One region of the Terrisporobacter glycolicus ATCC 14880 genome, then DNA from elsewhere that is predicted to be linked to it. Evidence: a T-box and tRNA genes for the amino acid it is inferred to sense, from the RefSeq annotation. Region 1 holds a T-box; the other holds one or more tRNA genes.
The links. A T-box is a leader RNA that pairs with one kind of tRNA and senses whether it is charged. The one in region 1 lies ahead of trpS (tryptophan--tRNA ligase), so its partner is inferred to be a tRNA-Trp.
Positions count from the first base shown of each region.

Region 2: it encodes a tRNA-Trp, which carries the amino acid that the T-box ahead of trpS (tryptophan--tRNA ligase) is inferred to sense. The anticodon was not compared.

Region 1 covers NZ_CP117523.1:341,586-348,294, forward strand. The annotation lists gene TEGL_RS01875 (serine dehydratase subunit alpha family protein) at 30-1,343, shown strand; gene hpt (hypoxanthine phosphoribosyltransferase) at 1,413-1,952, shown strand; gene TEGL_RS01885 (DUF488 family protein) at 2,036-2,656, opposite strand; T-box leader at 2,902-3,149, shown strand; gene trpS (tryptophan--tRNA ligase) at 3,217-4,236, shown strand; gene TEGL_RS01895 (CidA/LrgA family protein) at 4,447-4,839, shown strand; gene TEGL_RS01900 (LrgB family protein) at 4,862-5,554, shown strand; gene dapD (2,3,4,5-tetrahydropyridine-2,6-dicarboxylate N-acetyltransferase) at 5,654-6,367, opposite strand; gene dapB (4-hydroxy-tetrahydrodipicolinate reductase) at 6,394-6,709, opposite strand, start outside.
Region 2 covers NZ_CP117523.1:3,934,576-3,941,284, forward strand. The annotation lists rRNA gene TEGL_RS19085 (23S ribosomal RNA) at 1-2,485, opposite strand, end outside; tRNA gene TEGL_RS19090 (tRNA-Ala) at 2,629-2,704, opposite strand; rRNA gene TEGL_RS19095 (16S ribosomal RNA) at 2,781-4,285, opposite strand; tRNA gene TEGL_RS19100 (tRNA-Phe) at 4,409-4,484, opposite strand; tRNA gene TEGL_RS19105 (tRNA-Ile) at 4,488-4,564, opposite strand; tRNA gene TEGL_RS19110 (tRNA-Pro) at 4,571-4,647, opposite strand; tRNA gene TEGL_RS19115 (tRNA-Trp) at 4,684-4,759, opposite strand; tRNA gene TEGL_RS19120 (tRNA-Ile) at 4,770-4,846, opposite strand; tRNA gene TEGL_RS19125 (tRNA-Pro) at 4,856-4,932, opposite strand; tRNA gene TEGL_RS19130 (tRNA-Ser) at 4,940-5,032, opposite strand; tRNA gene TEGL_RS19135 (tRNA-Ser) at 5,039-5,127, opposite strand; tRNA gene TEGL_RS19140 (tRNA-Lys) at 5,137-5,212, opposite strand; tRNA gene TEGL_RS19145 (tRNA-Gln) at 5,222-5,297, opposite strand; tRNA gene TEGL_RS19150 (tRNA-Arg) at 5,303-5,379, opposite strand; tRNA gene TEGL_RS19155 (tRNA-Gly) at 5,390-5,463, opposite strand; tRNA gene TEGL_RS19160 (tRNA-Tyr) at 5,475-5,559, opposite strand; tRNA gene TEGL_RS19165 (tRNA-Thr) at 5,569-5,643, opposite strand; tRNA gene TEGL_RS19170 (tRNA-Asp) at 5,661-5,737, opposite strand; tRNA gene TEGL_RS19175 (tRNA-Val) at 5,755-5,830, opposite strand; tRNA gene TEGL_RS19180 (tRNA-Glu) at 5,835-5,909, opposite strand; tRNA gene TEGL_RS19185 (tRNA-Asn) at 5,933-6,007, opposite strand; rRNA gene rrf (5S ribosomal RNA) at 6,013-6,129, opposite strand; rRNA gene TEGL_RS19195 (23S ribosomal RNA) at 6,335-6,709, opposite strand, start outside.

The DNA of each region.
Region 1 (6,709 bases):
TTATTTTAAATTACTAGGAGGATTATAAAATGAGAGATTTAAGAACGAATTTAGTTTATATATTAAAGGCGGAAGTAAAACCAGCAGTAGGTTGTACAGAGCCGGTTGCTGTAGCATTAGCTTGTGCAAAAGCAAAAGAGCTATTAGGAGAAGAAATAGTAAAACATAAAGTTTTAGTTAGCCCAAATGTTTACAAGAATGCAATGTGTGTCGGAATACCAGGAACTGACAGATTAGGATTAAAAATAGCTGTTGCTATGGGGTTTGTTGGAGGAAAATCTGAGGACGGATTAACTTTATTAGAAGGATTAACTGATGAGCAAGTTAAAGAATCAGAAAAATATGTAGATGAAAATCCAATAAGTATAGAGCCTTTAGATACTAAGGAAAAGGTTGTTATAGAAGTAAGATTAGAAGGAAAGAATAATACATCAAGAGTTATAATAAAAACTAAACATGATAATTTTGTATTCTTACAAGCAAACGATTTAGTATTATTAGATGAAGTGGACGGATTTGCAGAAAAAGCTGAGGCACAAACTACAGAGAAAAAAGAAAACATAATGGACACTATAACTATACAAGAAATAGTTGAAAATGTTGAAAATATGAATTTAGAAGATATTAAATTCTTATTAGATGGTGTAACAATGAATATGGACATGGCAAAATACGGATTAGAAAATGAAATCGGTATAGGTGTTGGTAGAGGTATAAAAGAATCTATGGAAGAAGGATTATTAGGAGATGGAATAATGACAGAAGCTATGCTTTTAACAGCTGCAGCATCTGATGCAAGAATGGGTGGAGCAAAACTTCCTGTTATGAGTTCAAATGGATCTGGAAACCATGGATTAACAGCAATACTTCCAATAGTTGCTTATAGCTCAAAGTACCCACAAAGTGATGAAAAATTAGCAAAAGCTCTTGCAATATCTCACTTAGTAACTGCATATGTTAAAAACTTTACTGGAAGACTATCTGCTGTATGTGGATGTGGTGTAGCTGCATCAACTGGAGCAAGTGCAGGTATAGCTTGGTTAATGGATGGAAAGATTAATCATATATACGGAGCTATAGAAAATATGATAGCTGATTTAAGTGGTATGATTTGTGATGGTGCAAAAGCAGGATGTGCTTTAAAATTATCTTCAGCAGCATCAGCAGCAGTTCAAAGTGCTGTTATAGCTAAACAAGGATATGCAGTACCGCCACTAAATGGTATAGTTGGTACACAAGTTGAGCAATCTATACAAAACTTAGGTAGAGTTAGTGATAAAGGAATGCAAATAACAGACGAAATAATATTAAATGTAATGAACGATATGAATAAAGTTGACTAAAACTATCTTGCAAAAGAAGTTAATCTTTTATAAAATGGAAATATCATCATTTATTTAGGAGGTTAATCAATGGATATTGATAAAAAAGTATGGGAAGTTCTATGCTCGGAAGAACAGTTAAAAGATAGAATAAAAGAATTAGGTAAAGAACTTTCAAAAGATTACCAAGGTAAGAAATTAATGGTCGTATCTCTATTAAAAGGTAGCTTTATTTTCTGCTCAGATTTAGTTAGAGCTTTAGATGTACCAGTAAGAATAGAATTTATGACAACTTCAAGCTATGGACATGGAACTGCTTCTAGTGGAAGAGTTCAAATAGTTAATGACATAAAGTCTGATTTAGAGGGATATGATGTATTAGTTGTTGATGATATAACAGATTCAGCACATACTATGAGTCATGTAATGAATCATTTAAAATCTAAAAATCCAGCAAGTATAAAATGTTGTGTATTATTAGATAAACCAAGTAGAAGAGAAGTAGACTTAGAACCTGATTACTGCGGATTTACAATAGAAGATAAATTTGTTGTAGGTTACGGATTAAACTATGGTGACTATTATAGAAATATACCTTATGTATTTGTAGTAACAGATCAAGATAGATAGTAAGATGAAAGGGTGTAACAAAAATGTTACACCCTTGAATTTTGTCTGAATTTGTTGATGATAAGTCAATATGTTTGAAAGATTTATTTATTGTTTAATTTTTCTATTCTATATCCAATCTCTTTATTGGCAAGCTTATAACTTTCTTCAATCATATTTTCATTGTTCATATAATTACCAAATAAAGTATCTATGGTAAGTTGATTTCTTTGATGAAAATATTTTTCTAGTAAAAGTTCTTCCAAGTCTTTTTGTGTATTCAAATTACCTTCATGCATTATATGTTTTACATCAAATCCTTCTTTAACTAATTCTTTTCCAACTAATATGGCACGAGGACATCTTATAGGCTCTTGCATGGCACCAAGTAAGACTATCTTATAGCCTTTGTCACAACCTATTTTTAATCTTTCTATACCTTTATTAAAGTCATCTTCTAATATAACTTTAGCAAAATCGGCATATCCTTCATTATTATAACTTACTCTAATTTTTCTTTTAGCACCAAATTCATCAGCCATATAAATATAGGTATAGCCTAATCTTTTTAAGTTTGTTTGAAAAAATTCTTTGTTATATTGAGTATTATACTTTGAATATGGGATAGCCCTTATATCAACTACACAATTTATATTGTATTTCTTTAATATCTCTATGAATTTATTAAAAGGGTAATTAGAATGACCTAGTGTATATATTTCCATTTCAACCACTTCCTTGTTATTTATTTAGCTATATAAAATTATAATACCCTAATTTTAATGTGATACGTAATATAATATCTAAGTTATAAGATTAATGAAGAGCAATTTCAACCTAATATATATTTATGAAGTATAAAAATGAATTTTTATTGTAAACAATGGTAATACTGATTAATAATATATAATAAGTAAATTTATTGACATTTAAATTAAAAGATAATAATATTAAGATAGAAAATCATATAATAAATCCCATGATAAGGAAGAGTAGTTAAATTAAGATTCAATATAGAGAGTTGAGGATGGTGGAATCTCAGCAAGAAAGATTTAATGAATGGACCTTTTAGGAGTAAATTGAAATCTATTTGAGAGTAGACTTTACCGTGAATTGCACGTTACAGCAGTTGAGGTATGATAGTACCAAGAATTGAGAGGTGTATTTTTATAGTACACAATTTAGGTGGCAACGCGGATATAACACTCCGTCCTATAGTTTTAGGACGGAGTTTTTTTATTATAGAGAATACTGAAAACTATAAATATCATAAGGAGATGAAGAAATGAGTAAAAAAATAATATTAACAGGAGACAGACCTACAGGAAAACTTCATTTAGGTCATTATACAGGTTCATTAAAAAACAGAGTAGCATTACAAAATTCAGGACTATACGATATGTTTGTTATGATAGCTGACCAACAAGCTTTAACAGATAATGCAAAAAATCCAGAAAAAATAATAAATAGCGTAATGGAAGTTACTATGGACTACTTAGCAGTAGGATTAGATCCAGAGAAAACTAATATATTTATACAGTCACAAATACCAGAGTTAGCAGAACTTACAGTGTATTACTTAAACTTAGTTACAGTAGCTAGACTTAGCAGAAACCCTACAGTTAAGGATGAAATCAAACAAAAAGGATTTGGAGAAGGAATACCAGCAGGATTTTTCGTTTACCCAGTGAGTCAGGTAGCTGATATAACTGCTTTTAAAGCTGATTTAGTTCCAGTAGGTAACGATCAAAAACCAATGATAGAGCAAACTAGAGAGATTGTAAGAAGCTTTAATAACACATATGGTGAATTATTAGTTGAACCAGAAGGAATGTATCCAGAAGGAATAGAAGGAAGAATGCCAGGAATAGATGGTAAGGCTAAAATGAGTAAATCATTAGGAAATGCTATATACCTAAGTGATGACGAAGAAACAGTTAAAAAGAAAGTTATGAGCATGTTTACAGATCCTAATCATATAAGAGTTGAAGATCCAGGATGTGTTGAAAATAATACAGTTTTCACTTATTTGGATGCTTTCTGTACAGACAAAGCTTACGTAGAAGAGTTAAAAGCCCACTATAGAAGAGGTGGTCTTGGAGATGTTAAAGTAAAAAGATACTTAAACGAAGTACTTCAAGCTGAATTAGCTCCAATAAGAGCAAGAAGATCAGAATTAGAAAAAGATAAAGCATATTTATATGAAGTGTTAAGAAAAGGTAGTGAAAATGCTAGAGAAGTAGCTGCTCATACTTTAAAAGAAGTAAGAGAAGCTATGGGAATAGAATACTTTAAAGATTTATAAGAATAGATAAAAAGGTGTTGTTTATTAACGATGCCTTTTATTTTTTCCTGATTTTTTGTAATTACTCCTTTCACTATGATAATATAAATATGGTGAAGATATTATATATAATGTTAAAATATGAAAAATAAAATTTATATATTCATATTTATATAAATGAAATCATGTTGTATAATTTTTATATTAAATTCAAAAGAAGAGGACGGTAGTATGAAAATATTTAATCAATTAGGAATTATATTTGGAATATGGGCAGGAGGAGAATTAATCAGTTCTCTATGTAGTGATTTTATTAAAATTCCTGGAACAATAGTAGGAATGATAATTTTATTCTTATTGCTTCAATTTAAAATAATAAAAGAAGAAACTATAAGAGAAGTATCAGATTTTCTACTTAATAACATGGCTATATTTTTTGTGCCAGCAGGTGTATCTCTTATAAACTCATTAGGTTTGATAGGAGATAATATAGTAGTTTTATTATTAAGCGCAACTGCTGCAACGATGATTATTATGCTGGTAACAGGTAAAACAGTAGATATTATGATTCATAAAAAGAAAGTAGAAATAGAGGAAGAAGAATCAGAAGAAAGATTTGCATAGTAAGAGGGATAGGAGATAGTAAATGGAGCAGATATTAAATACACAATTATTTGGACTTGTAACAATTTTAGCTTTTTATAATATAGGTTTGTTTATACAGAAAAAGGCCCAAAAACCTATATTTAATGGTTTATTAATATGCATAATACTAATTATATTATTTTTAAAAATTACAAATATACCTTATGAAAACTTCAAAATAGGTGCAGACATAATGAATTTTATGTTAGGACCTGTTACAGTAGTCTTAGCGGTACCACTTTACAGACAGTTTGATTTATTTAAAAAGCATATAAAAGAAATTTTAATTGGAATTGTGGTAGGAGTAGTTACTTCTTTTATAATAATAACTGTTATAGGAAAATTAACTTTAACAAATAACGAAATAGTTTACTCTATTTTACCAAAATCAATTACAACACCAATGGGAGTATCATTAGTTAATGCTTTAGGTGGAGTGGAATCTATAACTGTTGTTTGTATAATTGCAACAGGTATATTTGGAAACATATTAGGCGATTTAGTATTAAAAATAGGAAAGATAAAGCACCCTGTATCAAAAGGAATAGCTATGGGTACAGCAGCTCATGCTATGGGTACAAGTAAAGCCCTAGAAATGGGAGAGGTGGAAGGTGCTATGTCATCTCTGTCTATAGGTATTTCTGGTGTCTTAACAGTTATGTTAGTACCTATATTGATGAATTTTGTTGGATAATAATTATTTACTTTATATTTAAATTATTTGGATTTGAATATAAAAAGGAATAAGTTGATTGAAAATCAGCTTATTCCTTTTATTAACTTTATTTTTAGATTAATCTAATTTTCTTAAATCTTCCATTACCTTTGTTTTGTCAGCAGTTTTTTCATCTTTATTCTTAATTATTCTAGCAGGAGAGCCAGCTACTACAACACCTGGAGGAACATCTTTTGTAACGACAGAGCCTGCAGCAACAACAGAACCTTTACCAACTCTCACACCTTCAAGAATAACTGAATTTGCACCGATTAATACATCATCTTCAATTATAACAGGAGTAGCAGAAGGTGGCTCAAGAACACCAGCAACGACAGAACAAGCCCCAAGATGTACATTCTTACCAAGCATTCCCCTAGCGCCTATTACAGCGTTCATATCCACCATAGATCCTTCACCAACAACAGCACCTATATTTATTACCGCACCCATCATAATTACGGCATTTTTTTCTATTGTAACCATATCTCTTATTAATGCACCTGGCTCAATTCTAGCCTCAGCATGTAAGAAATTATAAAGAGGGATAGCTGAATTTCTTCTATCATATTCTATATGAATATCATCCACAGAAGATTTAAAGTTTTCCACATCTTTCATTATAGTTTTATAATCACCAATTAAAATATAAGAACCCTCTTGACCAAATACTTTGTATTTGTCGTTTTTTTCTATTTTTATATCACCTGAAATATAAACTTTTACAGGTGTTTGTTTTTCAGCATCTTTTATATATTTAGCTATTTCATAAGCATCATTTAAGTTAACCATCGTTCTCCTCCAAATTTTGTCTAGTTTTAGTCTAACATATTGTTCATGTTGTAATATCCAGCTTCTTTATTTACTAAGAATTTTGCAGCAGTAATAGCTCCTTTTGCAAAAATATCCTTAGATTGAGCTGTATGTTTTATTTCTACAACTTCATCATGACCAGCGAATATAGTAGTGTGTTCACCTACTATGGTTCCACCTCTTATGGCATGAATACCAACTTCAGTAGGCTTTCTCTTTTCAGAGCGACCATATCTTCCATATATGCATTCACTTTCTGGCAAAACATCTTTAATTCCATTAGCTATCATAACAGCTGTGCCACTAGGTGAATCTAGTTTT
Region 2 (6,709 bases), 450 kb from region 1:
GATGTGGACTCTTGGGGGAGATCAGCCTGTTATCCCCAGGGTAGCTTTTATCCGTTGAGCGATGGCCCTTCCATGCGGTACCACCGGATCACTAAGTCCGACTTTCGTCCTTGCTCGACCTGTATGTCTTGCAATCAAGCTCTCTTCTGCCTTTACACTCTACGTACGATTTCCGACCGTACTGAGAGAACCTTTGAGCGCCTCCGTTACTCTTTAGGAGGCGACCGCCCCAGTCAAACTGTCCACCTGACAGTGTCCCACTACCTGATTCAAGGCAGCTGGTTAGAATCCCAGTACTACAAGGGTGGTATCCCAAGGATGGCTCCACACAGACTGACGTCCATGCTTCATAGCCTCCCACCTATCCTGTACATGTAGCACCGAGACTCAATGTCAAGCTACAGTAAAGCTCCATGGGGTCTTTCCGTCCTGTCGCAGGTAACCGGCATCTTCACCGGTATTACAATTTCACCCAGTCTGTTGTTGAGACAGTGCCCAAATCGTTACGCCTTTCGTGCGGGTCGGAACTTACCCGACAAGGAATTTCGCTACCTTAGGACCGTTATAGTTACGGCCGCCGTTTACTGGGGCTTAAGTTCACTGCTTCGGTTACCCTAACAGATCCCCTTAACCTTCCAGCACCGGGCAGGCGTCAGCTCCTATACATCGTCTTGCGACTTAGCAGAAACCTATGTTTTTGGTAAACAGTCGCTTGGGCCTATTCTCTGCGGCCATGTTTCCATGGCACCCCTTCTCCCTAAGTTACGGGGTCATTTTGCCGAGTTCCTTAACAACAGTTCTCTGGCTGGCCTTAGGATACTCTCCTCACCCACCTGTGTCGGTTTGCGGTACAGGCACCTTTAACCTCGATAGAGACTTTTCTCGACAGTGTGAAATCAGCTACTTCGCTACTAAATTTCGCTCCGCATCGTACTCCAGCATTATTCAGGCGGATTTGCCTACCTGAACTGCCTCAATACTTGCCCGCACATAACCAACAGTGCGGTTAGCTTATCCTACTGTGTCATCCCATTTCTCAAACGGTTATTGGTGGTACAGGAATATCAACCTGTTGTCCATCACCTACGCCTTTCGGCCTCGGCTTAGGTCCTGACTAACCCAGGGCGGACGAACCTTCCCCTGGAAACCTTGGGTTTACGGCCTGTGGGATTCTCACCCACATCTCGCTACTCATGCCAACATTCTCACTTCTATACAGTCCACATCTCCTTACGGTAATGCTTCAATCCATATAGAAAGCTCTCCTACCCATCATAAATGATGCCGTAGCTTCGGTAGTACGTTTTAGCCCCGGAAATTTTCGGCGCAGGATCACTCGACCAGTGAGCTATTACGCACTCTTTAAATGAGTGGCTGCTTCTAAGCCAACATCCTGGTTGTCTGTGCAATCCCACATCCTTTACCACTTAACGTACATTTAGGGACCTTAGCTGACGATCTGGGCTGTTGCCCTTTTGACTATGAATCTTATCACCCACAGTCTGACTCCCAAGCATAAGAATACGGTATTCGGAGTTTGATAGTCTTCGGTAAGTGCAATACCCCCTAGGACATTCAGTGCTCTACCCCCGTTTCTCTAAATCTTGAGGCTAGCCCTAAAGCTATTTCGGAGAGAACCAGCTATCTCCGGGCTCGATTGGAATTTCACCGCTATCCACAGGTCATCCCCGAGCTTTTCAACGCTCGTGGGTTCGGTCCTCCACGAAATTTTACTTTCGCTTCAACCTGCCCATGGATAGGTCGCCCGGTTTCGGGTCTACGTCAACTAACTATACGCCCAGTTAAGACTCGCTTTCGCTGCGGCTCCACACCTTAAGTGCTTAACCTTGCTAGGTAACGTAACTCGTTGGCCCGTTCTACAAAAAGTACGCAGTCACACAAATAATGTGCTCCTACAGCTTGTAAGTGTAGGGTTTCAGGTTCTCTTTCACTCCCCTCCCGGGGTTCTTTTCACCTTTCCCTCACGGTACTATACGCTATCGGTCACTAGGTAGTATTTAGGCTTGGAGGATGGTCCCTCCTGCTTCCCACAGGGTTTCACGTGTCCCGTGGTACTCTGGATCATATCTGAAGTCTTCTTGTTTTGACTACGTGGCTTTTACACTTTATAGCGGAGCTTTCCAACTCTCTTCGTCTACAATAGCCTCTTCGTTATGATATGTCCGCAACCCCAGTGAAGAAAACTTCACTGGTTTGGCCTGTTCCGCGTTCGCTCGCCGCTACTTACGGAATCGAATTTCTTTCTCTTCCTCCGGGTACTTAGATGTTTCAGTTCCCCGGGTTCCCCTCGCATAGCTATGTATTCACTATACGATACTTAGACATTACTCTAAGTGAGTTTCCTCATTCGGAAATCTTGGGATCACAGTTTACGTGCAACTCCCCCAAGCTTATCGCAGCTTATCGCGTCCTTCATCGGCTCCTAGTGCCAAGGCATTCGCCCTACACCCTTAATAACTTGACCAGTTATTAAATTTGATATTTTTAAAAGTTATCTTCTTTATATGATATATTTTTTAAGAAGTTTATCTTCTTCTTTTATAATGTCATATCACTAAATGTTATGCAGTTTTCAAAGTACTAAAGCACTTATTAAATAAGTACTAATGGTGGAGATGAGGAGGATCGAACTCCTGACCCCTTGCGTGCAAGGCAAGTGCTCTCCCAGCTGAGCTACACCCCCATGTCGATTTTTTTCAACATATCTTGAGTTTTCATAAAGAACCCTCAAAATTAAACAGTAGGTTAATTCTCCCTAGAAAGGAGGTGATCCAGCCGCACCTTCCGATACGGCTACCTTGTTACGACTTCACCCCAGTTATTGATTTCACCTTCGACACTCGCTTCCCAAAAGGGTTAGCTAAGTGGCTTCGGGCGCCCCCAACTTCCGTGGTGTGACGGGCGGTGTGTACAAGACCCGGGAACGCATTCACCGCAGCATTCTGATCTGCGATTACTAGTAACTCCAGCTTCATGTAGGCGAGTTTCAGCCTACAATCCGAACTGAGAATGGCTTTAAGGGATTAGCTCGGCCTCACGACTTGGCTGCCCTCTGTACCACCCATTGTAGCACGTGTGTAGCCCTAAGCATAAGGGGCATGATGATTTGACGTCATCCCCACCTTCCTCCAGGTTATCCCTGGCAGTCCCTCTAGAGTGCCCAACTTAATGCTGGCAACTAAAGGCAAGGGTTGCGCTCGTTGCGGGACTTAACCCAACATCTCACGACACGAGCTGACGACAACCATGCACCACCTGTCACTTCTGTCCCCGAAGGGAAAAATGCGATTAGGCATCGGTCAAAAGGATGTCAAGCTTAGGTAAGGTTCTTCGCGTTGCTTCGAATTAAACCACATGCTCCGCTACTTGTGCGGGTCCCCGTCAATTCCTTTGAGTTTCACTCTTGCGAGCGTACTCCCCAGGCGGAGTACTTAATGCGTTAGCTGCGGCACCGAGGGGGGTAACCCCCGACACCTAGTACTCATCGTTTACGGCGTGGACTACCAGGGTATCTAATCCTGTTCGCTCCCCACGCTTTCGTGCCTCAGTGTCAGTTACAGTCCAGAAAGCCGCCTTCGCTACTGGTGTTCCTCCTAATATCTACGCATTTCACCGCTACACTAGGAATTCCACTTTCCTCTCCTGCACTCAAGTCTCCCAGTTTCAAGAGCTTACTACGGTTGAGCCGTAGCCTTTCACTCCTGACTTAAGAAACCACCTACGCACCCTTTACGCCCAGTAAATCCGGATAACGCTAGCCCCCTACGTATTACCGCGGCTGCTGGCACGTAGTTAGCCGGGGCTTCCTCCTCAAGTACCGTCATTATCTTCCTTGAGGACAGAGTTTTACGACCCGAAGGCCTTCATCACTCACGCGGCGTTGCTGCATCAGGCTTTCGCCCATTGTGCAATATTCCCCACTGCTGCCTCCCGTAGGAGTTTGGACCGTGTCTCAGTTCCAATGTGGCCGATCACCCTCTCAGGTCGGCTACTGATCGTCGCCTTGGTAAGCCGTTACCTTACCAACTAGCTAATCAGACGCGGGTCCATCTCATACCGCCGGAGCTTTGATAAGAGATACATGTGAATCTCTTATGTTATCCTGTATTAGCATACCTTTCGGTATGTTATCCATGTGTATGAGGCAGGTTACCCACGCGTTACTCACCCGTCCGCCGCTCTTCACCGAAGTGAATCGCTCGACTTGCATGTGTTAGGCACGCCGCCAGCGTTCATCCTGAGCCAGGATCAAACTCTCATAAAAAAGTTGTCCATCGCTCAGACTAATCATTATCTGAATATCTGGCTTGGTTTGTTTGTTGTTTCAGTTTAATTCTTAAAGAATTAATTTATTGTTAACCTACTGTTTAATTTTCAAAGTTCTTTGTGGTGCCCAGAGGCGGAATCGAACCACCGACACGGGGATTTTCAGTCCCCTGCTCTACCGACTGAGCTATCTGGGCAAATGGTGGGCCTAGCTGGACTCGAACCAGCGACCTCACGCTTATCAGGCGTGCGCTCTAACCACCTGAGCTATAAGCCCTAATTTTGGTCGAGGTGAAGGGACTCGAACCCCCGGCCCCATGGTCCCAAACCAAGTGCGCTACCAAACTGCGCTACACCTCGAAGTATAAATTAGTAAAATACTGTTTTAAATTTTTCTGGCAGGGGTGGAGGGACTCGAACCCCCGGCGCACGGTTTTGGAGACCGACGCTCTACCAACTGAGCTACACCCCTATATTAAATATGGTGGACCATCAGGGACTCGAACCCCAGACCTACCGGTTATGAGCCGGGCGCTCTAACCAACTGAGCTAATGGTCCATATTATTCTGGTCGAGGTGAAGGGACTCGAACCCCCGGCCCCATGGTCCCAAACCAAGTGCGCTACCAAACTGCGCTACACCTCGTAAAAACTGGCGGAGAAGGAGGGATTCGAACCCTCGCACCGGTTTAATCCAGCCTAATCCCTTAGCAGGGGATCCTCTTGAGCCACTTGAGTACTTCTCCATATTTTGGCGGAGAGGGTGGGATTCGAACCCACGGTGCCGTTAAGCATCACTGGTTTTCAAGACCAGCTCCTTAAACCACTCGGACACCTCTCCAATTTTTAATGGTGACCCATCGGAGATTCGAACTCCGGACACCTTGATTAAAAGTCAAGTGCTCTACCGACTGAGCTAATGAGTCATATTTGTATGGCTGGGGATGCAGGACTCGAACCTACGCATGCATGAGTCAAAGTCATGTGCCTTACCGACTTGGCTAATCCCCAGTATATGGTGAGCGCACAGGGATTCGAACCCCGGACACACGCCTTAGAAGGGCGTTGCTCTATCCAGCTGAGCTATGCACCCATATTTAAAATGGAGCGGGTGAAGGGGATCGAACCCTCACAGCCGGCTTGGAAGGCCGGAACTCTACCATTGAGCTACACCCGCATAAACTTCTTTGGTGGAGGATGGTGGATTCGAACCACCGAAAGCATCGCTAACAGATTTACAGTCTGCCCCCTTTGGCCGCTCGGGAAATCCTCCTAAGAATTTTGGAGCTGGTGATAGGAATCGAACCTACAACCTGCTGATTACAAGTCAGCTGCTCTACCGTTGAGCCACACCAGCATAGTGTTAAATATTTATGGCGACCTGGAAGGGGTTCGAACCCTCGACCTCCAGCGTGACAGGCTGGCATTCTAACCAACTGAACTACCAGGCCGCATTTATATGTTTTAATGGTGGGACCAACAGGGCTCGAACCTGTGACCCCCTGCTTGTAAGGCAGGTGCTCTCCCAGCTGAGCTATGGTCCCATAATGGTGACTCATAGGGGAATCGAACCCCTGTTACCGCCGTGAAAGGGCGGTGTCTTGACCGCTTGACCAATGAGCCATGTTATTTTAAATTTTGTTTTTTGGCTCCAAGGGAGGGACTCGAACCCTCAGCCTATCGGTTAACAGCCGAGTGCTCCACCGTTGAGCTACCTTGGAATATTACGTGGCTACGTGCTACTCTCCCAGGAGGTCGCCCTCCAAGTACCATCGCCGCTCAAGAGCTTAACTTCTGTGTTCGGAATGGGAACAGGTGTATCCTCTTTGCTATAATAACCACATAATTTTAAATGTTTCGTTAGACAAGTATTATATTAACATTTGTATATATAATTGTCAACTTTTTGTTACACTTTTTTGAAAATTTTTAATACTTTCAAAACTGCTAACATTTAATGTTTTCATTAACTATTTTTAGCAACTGAAACCTTCCTTATAATTATATAATCAAAGATTTAGTTGGCGATATTAACCTTTAGGTTTATTTTGGTCAAGTCCTCGACCTATTAGTATCAGTAAGCTACATATGTTACCACACTTCCACCTCTGACCTATCAACCATGTAGTCTTCATGGGGTCTTAACCTTACGGTGGGAAATCTTATCTTGAAGTAGGCTTCGCGCTTAGATGCTTTCAGCGCTTATCCTTTCCGTACTTAGCTACCCAGCTATGCCCTTGGCAGAACAACTGGTACACCAGCGGTACGTCCATCCCGGTCCTCTCGTACTAAGGACAGGTCTCCTCAAATTTCCTACGCCTGCGACGGATAGGGACCGAACTGTCTCACGACGTTCTGAACCCAGCTCGCGTACCACTTTAATGGGCGAACAGCCCAACCCTTGGGACCTACTACAGCCCCAG